DNA from 2 places in the Williamsia sp. Y712 genome. Region 2 is predicted to be linked to the other one. Evidence: predicted binding sites of a transcription regulator. Region 2 holds the regulator's gene; the other holds the start of a gene.
What was found. Region 2 encodes LexA, which represses DNA repair genes until DNA is damaged. Its sites were predicted from a motif close to CGAACANNTGTTCG; they were not measured.

Region 1 (4,710 bases), on a different contig from region 2:
CGGAGCACCGGTCCCGGTCGATCCGGCTGCCTTCACGGAAGCCAATATCTACAGCTACGACGTGGCGTTCTACTGGGGCGCCGGATTCATGGTCCTGGCGTTCCTGGTTTCGACCTTCATGATCCGAATGGGTCGTCACTCTCTGAGTGATGAACCGCAGAACGCGGCGGTTGTCGCGGCCTGAGAACCTTCCCTGCCGAGAACCGGGTCGCAGCCTTCGGGCGCGGCCCGGTTTTCTCTCTTCTCAGCTGTGCGCACCCGGTAAGTTCAGTCCTTGACCCTCACACAGTGTCAGGCTGCAACGTGGAGACCGCCATGAACACCATCGGAGATTTTGCCAAGCTCGGCCGGGTATCGGTCCGAATGTTGCGGCACTACGACTCGATCGGGCTGCTCACACCGTCGCGCACCGACCCGCACAGCGGTTACCGGTTCTACGAGGTGAACCAGCTCGAACGGCTCAACCGCATTGTCGCGCTGAAGGATCTGGGCCTGCGTCTCGACGAGGTGCGCCAGATCGTCGACGACGAGCTCACCGGTTCAGACCTGCGCGCGATGTTCCGGCTGCGCCAGGTGGAACTCGAGTCGCAGATCCGCCACGACCAGCATCGCCTCGCCCGGGTGGAAGCCAGACTCCGACTCATCGAAGGAGAAGAAGGCATGTCTGCATCCATCATCACCACCAAAACCGTTGCACCGACAAAGAATGTGGGGTTGCGCGCGTTGGCCGCCAGCACCACCAACGAAGACATCGGACCGACCATTCGCCAGCTGTACCCGCGCATCATCGAAGCACTTCATGCCGCGCGCGAGACTCCCGTGGGCCCCAGCCTGGCGTACTACTCGCCCGCCCCCGAGGAATCCGAGGACGCGGTGTGGATCCATGCCACCTTCCCCGTACTGTCCGGATCGGTACCAGGCCTCGACACCTTCGAGATCCCGGGTGGCGAGGTCGCCTCGCTGATCCACCACGGAACGATGGACTCGATCGACTCTGCGTACCAGACCCTCAACCGCTGGGTCACCGATCAGGGGTTCACCCTCACCGGGCAAGGCCGGGAAACCTATCTGGAAATGGCAGACAAGGAATCCGATTGGGTCACCGAAGTCCAGGTCGACTTCGTCCGCTGATTCGCACATTCCGAACGCACCCCTTGGGTTTCGGGCCCGACCAGCCTCATTCCGGTTGGTCGGGCCCGGGTTCGGTTTCTTCGTCTGACTCATGCGGCCGGGACGGCGGCGACACCCCACATTCGCGTTTTCGTTGTTCGAGTTGCTCGTGACGGCGGGATCGCATCAACTCCCGCGCCTCGGCGAGGGCCTCGTCAGGGTGATGGGCGCGATTGACCAGTGGTCTGCGTTCCGGATCGATGAATACCGGCGGAATCCACGCACACCGACCCGCATCCGGCCCTTCGGTGAGCATCACCGTCTGCCATTGATTGATCCCCGGGCCGATCAGCTTGTGATGCTGTGGACACGCCGGAGCCTCGTTGACGATATCCGTGAACCCGCCGAGCACCCATTCCCGAATGTGATGGGCTTCGGCCCACATCGCCGGATTCGAACATCCCGGAGTCGAGCAACCGCGATGAGCAGCAAACATCGCCAACCGCTGAGACTCGCTCGCCAACCGACGAGCCCGCCCGAAGTACAGGATCTCGTTCGAGTGATTTTCGAAGATCGCCAACGATTTGTCGCTGCGCACAGCGAGTTCCACTGCATCACCGATGGGGAGAATCGTTCCGGTCGCCGTATACGCCACACCTGATCCATACGGCCGCACCGGATTCCGGCTGCCACATGGCACCATCTCGCCCGGCACCTCGACCTCGACCTCGACCTCGACCTCGACCTCGACCTCGACCTCGACCTCGACAATGTCATCGTTGTAGTCGTCGCTGTCAATGACCACTTCTGCACCAGATGAGGGTCGCACCGATTCGTCGAGCTGATCTTTGGTCATCGAGATGATCACCTGCACCGGCAGACCACGGTGCGATTTGCCCAGTTGCCCGGACTCGATCAAATACAACAACGCGGCCTTCAGCGCATCGTGATTGCGCTGCGCCTGACTACGAATGTCGTTGTCAGCAGCGGCCTGCAGGATGTCTTTGTCCAGTGCCGGGTCATCTACCGCACCCGACGGGGACAGCGGGTCACCAGGATTGTTCATCCCTTTCGCGGCCCAGACCATCAACATCACGTCGAGCAATGCGCGCGTCACCGGGTCCAGATGGCCCGTGATCTTCGACATCAAGTTTGTGGACTGCTTACCCAGACTCAGACCGCGATGGCGGGCGCGGTCCGCGTCGTCGGTCAACGTGCCGTCGGGATCGAGATACTCGACAATCCGCTCACCGATCCGCTCCACTTCTGTCGGGGTGTACCGCTGGCACAACTGCGCCATCGCGGCCTCGGTATTCTCCCGCTTTTCCGCATCGACCTTCGCGGGGATCTTGGCCATCACGTCCATGACGATCGCAGCATGATCGAGATCGATCGCACCGTCCCGTAACGCCGCCGCCGTCTCCGGATACCGCGGCTCGATGACCTCGCCACTGGGTGTCACCGATGCTGTCAGAGCGTCCATTGCCTCCAACCGTTTACGGGCCGCCCCGGGCCGCAGCCGCAACAGTTGTTTGAGCATCGCTACCGGTGAGCCGAAACCTGCTTTCGAAAATGCGCCTCGCACAGTCACTTCGCGCAATACCGGCAAACCAGCGGCCTGCAGCCGTCGCGTCGAGGTTTCGATGCGCTGGAGCACCCGCACACAGTCCTCATCAGACAACGGCGTCAAATCCATTGTGGCGATGCGCTCAACAGCAGCATCAAGCTCGAGCAACGCAGCATTCGTGGGCATGTCGATAGCGAACTGATCTGACACCCCGGACCCCCCAGCCCCTGTGAAACGAATACGAACAGACGTAGTGATTTCTTGGAATCGGAATCCACGTATTTCGGAAGCGCTTGAGCACCAGTGTAACCCAAAATCGCCCGCTGTTCAAACGTATGTTCGATATGATTCTCGCGGTGCCATTCCTCGTGCTCGTAAAAGCAAGAACCCCTGCACCGATGTGGCGCAGGGGTTCTTGTTCAATTACTCAGCCGGGTCAGCCGACGACCAATGTCTCGCCGTCGTCGCTGGTGGTCACCGGGACCACGTCGCCGTCGGTGATCTTGCCGGCCAGCAAAGCCCTGGCAAGCTGATCGCCGATGGCCTGCTGCACCAACCGGCGCAGTGGACGAGCACCGTAGAGCGGATCGAATCCGCGTGTGGCAAGCCACTTCTTGGCGTCCTCGGAGACCTCCAGTTGGAGTCGGCGTTGTGCCAGACGCTTGCCCAGCTGTCCGAGCTGGATGTCGACGATCGACACCAACTGTTCAGCCGTCAGCGCGTCGAACACCACGACGTCGTCGAGTCGGTTGATGAACTCAGGCTTGAATGCCGACCGGACCGCAGCCATCACCTGGTCCTTGTCGCCGCCTGCTCCCAGGTTGGACGTCAGGATCAAGATGGTGTTGCGGAAGTCGACCGTGCGGCCTTGACCGTCGGTCAACCGGCCTTCGTCGAGCACCTGCAGCAGGATGTCGAACACGTCCGGATGAGCCTTCTCGACCTCGTCGAACAGCACCACCGTGTAGGGGCGACGCCGAACGGCCTCGGTCAGCTGACCACCGGCCTCGTAGCCGACATAGCCCGGAGGCGCACCGACGAGCCGTGCCACGCTGTGCTTTTCGCCGTACTCGCTCATGTCTATGCGAACCATGGCATGTTCGTCGTCGAACAAGAACTCGGCAAGAGCCTTGGCCAACTCGGTTTTACCGACACCGGTCGGCCCGAGGAACAGGAACGATCCCAGTGGCCGGTTCGGGTCGGCGACACCGGCCCGAGCGCGACGAACCGCGTCGGACACAGCCTCGACGGCCAGTTTCTGGCCGATGACCCGGGAGCCCAGTTCGTCTTCCATCCGAAGCAGTTTCGCGGTTTCACCCTCGAGCATGCGTCCGGCCGGAATACCGGTCCAGGCTGCGACCACCTCTGCCACATCGTCGGGTCCGACCTCTTCCTGCAACATCACGTCGCCGGTCGGGTCTGCACCCGACTTCTCCATGGCGGCAGCAAGTTCCTTCTCCAGAGTCGGGATGGTGCCGTATCGCAGTTCGGCTGCCCGGCCGAGATCGCCATCGCGTTCGGCCCGCTCAGATTCACCGCGAAGTGTTTCGAGGCGCTCTTTGAGGTCACGCACCGAGTCGATGGCGTTCTTCTCACCCTGCCAGCGGGCGGAGAGCTCGTTGAGCTTCTCACGCTGGTCGGCGAGCTCCTGACGGAGCTTGTCGAGACGAATCTTCGACGCGGCGTCGGTTTCCTTTTGCAGCGCGACCTCTTCGACTTCGAGTCGACGAACGATGCGTTCGACCTCATCGATTTCGACTGGGCGCGAATCGATTTCCATCCGGAGTCGAGATGCCGCCTCGTCGACAAGGTCGATGGCCTTGTCTGGCAGGAACCGCGACGTGATGTAGCGATCGCTCAGTGTCGCGGCGGCCACCAGTGCGGAGTCCGTGATCCGGACGCCGTGGTGCACCTCGTACCGCTCCTTGAGTCCACGCAGGATGCCGATGGCATCTTCGACCGACGGTTCGCCGACGTAGACCTGCTGGAATCGGCGTTCGAGGGCCGCGTCCTTTTCGATGTACTGACGGTAT
Region 2 (4,710 bases):
CGGACCCGATTCCGACGGACCAGATCAGCGCGGTGCGCAAGGTCGTCGATCAGGTGATCCAGGACGAGAAGGCGACCGCACCACCGGAGCTTCTCGTGGTGAACAAGATCGACGTCGCCGATCCGACGGTGCTGACGCAGCTTCGGAGTCTGTTTCCCGACGCGGTCTTCATCTCGGCGGCCACGGGCGAAGGTATCCCGGAACTGCTCGAGCGGGTCCGGGAGTCGGTGTCGCGACATGACGTCCATGTCACCGTCCGGGTGCCGTACTCCCGGGGTGACCTGGTCTCGCGCATCCACGCCGAGGGAGATGTGACGCGCGAAGAGCACGGCGCCGATGGCACGGAGATCGTCGCCAGCGTGCCTTCTGCGCTTGCCAGCCAGCTGGCCGAGTTCGCCGCATCTGACTTGTTCTGAAAATCCAGGCCTCCAGGCCCTTGGGCTAAATGTAGAATCCAGTTACAGTTACTGGCACATCCGCGTTTTGACACCTCGTTATGGAGACCTTGATGGAACGTACGATTTTCGAGCCTGAACACCTCCTCTACCGCGATTCGTACCGAAGCTTCCTCGAACAGCATGTGGCGCCGCACCACGCCCGCTGGGAAGAGCAGAACATCGTCGATCGCGATGTGTGGATCGAAGCAGGTAAGAACGGCTTCCTGGCCGTGGACGCACCCGAAGAGTTCGGCGGCGGCGGAGTCGACGACTTCCGCTACCAGGCCATCGTCTCCGAGGAGTCCGCACGGGGCGGGTTCAGCGGCCTGGGATTCACCCTGCACAACGACGTCATCGCGCCGTACCTGCTGGAGCTGACCAACGATGAGCAGAAGGCGCGTTGGCTTCCGGGATTCACCTCCGGTGAGCTCATCACCGCCATCGCCATGACCGAGCCCGGAACCGGTTCGGATCTGCAGGGCATCAAGACCAACGCCAAGAAAGACGGCGACCACTGGGTGCTCAACGGATCGAAGACGTTCATCACCAACGGCATCAACGCCGACCTGGTGATCGTGGTCGCGCGCACCGACCCCGAGGCAGGCGCGAAGGGATTCAGCCTGCTGGTCGTCGAGCGTGGCATGAAGGGTTTCGAGCGCGGCCGCAACCTCGACAAGGTCGGCATGAAGGCGCAGGACACAGCCGAACTGAGCTTCGACAACGTCCGCGTGCCCGCCGAGAACCTGCTCGGTGAAGAAGGCCTCGGCTTCATCTACCTGATGCAGAACCTGCCCCGCGAACGCCTGTCGATCGCAGTGGTCGCCGCGGCGGCGATGGAGCAGGTGCTGGAGACCACCGTTCAGTACGCCAAGGACCGCAAGGCCTTCGGTCGCTCGATCGGAAACTTCCAGAACACCCGGTTCCTGCTGGCCGAACTGGCCACCTCGACCACGACGACGCGTGTCTTCGTCGATCACTGCATCGGTCTGCTGAACGAGAAGAAGCTGACCGTCCCGGACGCCGCAATGGCCAAGTATTACGCCACCGAGAACCAGGTGCACCTGGTCGACCGGTGTCTGCAGCTGCACGGCGGATACGGATACATGCGTGAATACTCGGTCGCCAAGGCGTTCCTCGACTCTCGCGTGCAGACCATCTACGGCGGCACGACCGAGATCATGAAGGAAGTGATCGGACGCAGTCTCGGGGTCTGATCACTTCGTGATCCCCTGAACTCGAAAGGCGGGGTGTACCGGGATATCCCGGTACACCCCGCCTTTGATCGCTCTGAGAGTGATCTGCCTACGACTCGGAGCTCAGAGTCGGCGCATCACTGTGACGACCTTGCCCAGGATGACGGCATCGTTGCCCGGGATGGGATCGAACACCGGGTTGTGCGGCATCAGCCACACGGCGTCCTTGGTGCGCTTGAATGTCTTGATCGTGGCGTCGCCGTCGATCATCGCCGCAACGATGTCGCCGTTGTCGGCAACATTCTGCTGGCGTACGACCACCCAGTCACCGTCGCAGATCGCGGCGTCGATCATCGATTCACCGACGACCCTGAGCAGGAACAGTGAACCTTCACCGACCAGCTCTTTGGGGAGCGGGAAGACGTCTTCGACGGCTTCTTCGGCGAGGATCGGACCGCCGGCCGCGATCCGGCCGAGGACCGGGACGAACGTCGGTGTCGGCAGGGATTCGTCCGGTGTCTGAACCTGCCCGGCCGCTGTGGCCGGGTTCAGGTCGGTGTCCTGGATGTTCACCGCTCGAGGCCGGTTGTTCTCGCGCTGCAGGAAACCCTTGCGTTCGAGCGTGCGGAGCTGGTGGGCGACCGACGACGTTGAGGTCAGACCGACGGCGTCACCGATCTCCCGGATGCTCGGCGGGTAGCCGCGCTCGCGAACCGAGGTACGGATGACCTCGAGAACTGCTTTCTGACGGGGGGTCAGTGAGCCCTCGGCGAGTGGTTCGGTGGCGACAACAGTGGTCGCGGCCCCGTCCGCCGGTGTCGGGGGCTGGGTTGTATCGGCCATCAGGTCCTCCAGTTCATGCGGTATCGGGCGGGGTCCATGTCGACAAAGATAGTGCAAATGGTCACAAGTCTCAAACATTTGTTCGATCAGGCGTGGCGCTTTGTCGGAGGCCCGTGGTACAAATCGAACACTCTTTCAATCGAACGAGTGATCGAATAGAGATCGAAACCGATGATCGAGGACTGAACCCCATGACTGCAGCCACCACCATCATCCGGCCGGCCACAGCTCGGCCTGTTCACCACTCCGAGAGCGGTACCGCCCCGCGCACCACGCGCCCGGTACGGCCCGCGGACACATCACGCCCGGCCGGTCGCCGTCTGCCTGCGCAGCGCCGGGTCGCCGTCTCGTGTGCCGATTCGCGTAATTCCGAGCGGCGGATACCGACCGCTCGCGAGATGGTCTTCGCCCGCAGACGCGCCTGGGCGGCTGCGTCGGTCACCGGCGTCGGTCTGATGCTCGTGGTGGCGTTCATGACCTTCTTCGGCGGCGTCATGCAACAGTCCGCCGATCCGGCCCGCGTCGGAACCGAGGTCGTCCGGGTCCAATCGGGGGAGTCGTTGGGCGCCATCGCCTCCCGCATCGCACCCGAGATGCCGACCGAAGCCGTGGTTGCGAAGATCATGGAACTCAACGCCATGAACAACTCGGCACTGTCGGTGGGTCAGGCATTGGTCACCCCCGTCTACGCGAGGTAGACCGTGGAGGGGCCGCGATCGCGGACGGTATCCTCGGAGTCACAGTGTCTGGTCACTCCGCCCAGGCCGTCGACCGTCGAGGAATCGTGCATGCATTGCCCGTTTTGCAAGAACGAGGACACCCGCGTAATCGATTCGCGGGTGGCGGACGAGGGTCAGGCCATCCGTCGCCGCCGCGCCTGTTCGCAGTGTGCACGCCGTTTCACCACGGTGGAGACCGCGGTGCTCTCGGTGGTCAAGCGAACGGGCGTCACTGAACCGTTCAGTCGTGAGAAGGTCATGCGCGGCGTCCGCCGGGCCTGCCAGGGCCGTTCGGTCGACGACGACAAATTGCAGCATCTCGCGCAGCAGGTGGAAGAAGCGGTGCGGGCATCAGGCTCGGCGGAAGTGCCGGCCAATGAGGTCGGTCTGGCTATCCTCGGCCCGCTTCGCGATCTCGATGAGGTCGCATACCTGCGATTCGCCTCCGTCTACCGGTCATTCGACTCGGTGGATGATTTCCAGAAAGAAATCGACGACCTCCGGTCGAGCAAGCCTTAGCGCCACTACCGCAAGTCGCGGATCGCCTTGATGGCACGTTTTTCTGAGATCGGGTAAGCGGTTCGGAGCTGTTGAGCAAACAGTCCGACGCGCAATTCCTCGACAATCCAGCCCGCGGCCTCGCTGACCGCATCGCGCCGCTGCGGCGGGATCATCTGCAGATGGTCTGTCCATGCGGCCACCACGCGATCGATGGCTGCCATCGACGCGGCGTCCCGAGAAGCGGAGGCCGGCAGCTGTTCCAGCCGGGCCAGGGCAGCATCCAGATACCGCGGGATCTCGGGGAGGTGTTCGCCACCGGTGGCCGAGATGAACCCGTCGAAGACAAGATCCGCGAGTTGATCGCGCACGTCGTCGGCAGCGTCAGTCACCGTGCTGGCCGCGATGGCGGTACGCAGCGGAGCCACCCGGGTCAAGATCGCCGCGGCTTGGCGCAATTTGGTGGTGGCCCGACTCGTGACCTGCCCGGCGACATGGCCTTTCAGCGCGGCGTAGTCGGCAGCGGTCCAGACCTCCGGCTGCGGGGGAACCAGGTCGATCACCGCCGCCCGCACGCAATCGGTGAGCAATGCCTCACCGCTGGGGTAAGGGCTTTGGCTCAGTGCCAGCCGCTCCGCGGTCCCGAGTGCAGAAGTCGCGTTCTGACGTAGGCCCGGCACATCATTGAGAAGCAGTCCGATCAGGGCGTTGTACATCGCGCTGCGCTGCTCGGACTCGGTCGACATCGGGGCAACGGTGAAGCCGCCTTTGCGGGGCACCAAAGCCGGGTAGCTCGTGATCTCCTGTCCGGCAACGGTGTTGCGGACCGAGCGCGCGATGGTTCCGAACGTCTTGTCTGTCCAGGTGGTTGCCACCGGCGTCGACTCGGTCGCGGCCTCCTTCTCTAGAGCCGCGCGAGCCTTGCCGCCGAGTCGGTCCTGGAGCTCTGTCAACGATTTGGAGTGGCCCAACTCCTGACCGTCCGGGGCCAGGGCCACGAAGGTCATTCGCAGGTGGTCG

Region 1: AC1D75_RS06340 (HNH endonuclease signature motif containing protein) is a predicted target of LexA. The motif match lies at 3,006-3,019, and genes of this name have one in related genera.

The regions. Positions count from the first base shown of each region.
Region 1 is NZ_JCAIUN010000001.1:1,342,449-1,347,158, reverse strand. It holds gene AC1D75_RS06350 (MFS transporter) at 1-184, shown strand, start outside; gene AC1D75_RS06345 (MerR family transcriptional regulator) at 316-1,131, shown strand; gene AC1D75_RS06340 (HNH endonuclease signature motif containing protein) at 1,178-2,863, opposite strand; gene clpB (ATP-dependent chaperone ClpB) at 3,114-4,710, opposite strand, start outside.
Region 2 is NZ_JCAIUN010000002.1:683,376-688,085, reverse strand. It holds gene hflX (GTPase HflX) at 1-416, shown strand, start outside; gene AC1D75_RS18015 (acyl-CoA dehydrogenase family protein) at 509-1,651, shown strand; gene lexA (transcriptional repressor LexA) at 1,754-2,473, opposite strand; gene AC1D75_RS18005 (LysM peptidoglycan-binding domain-containing protein) at 2,665-3,171, shown strand; gene nrdR (transcriptional regulator NrdR) at 3,262-3,711, shown strand; gene hrpA (ATP-dependent RNA helicase HrpA) at 3,717-4,710, opposite strand, start outside.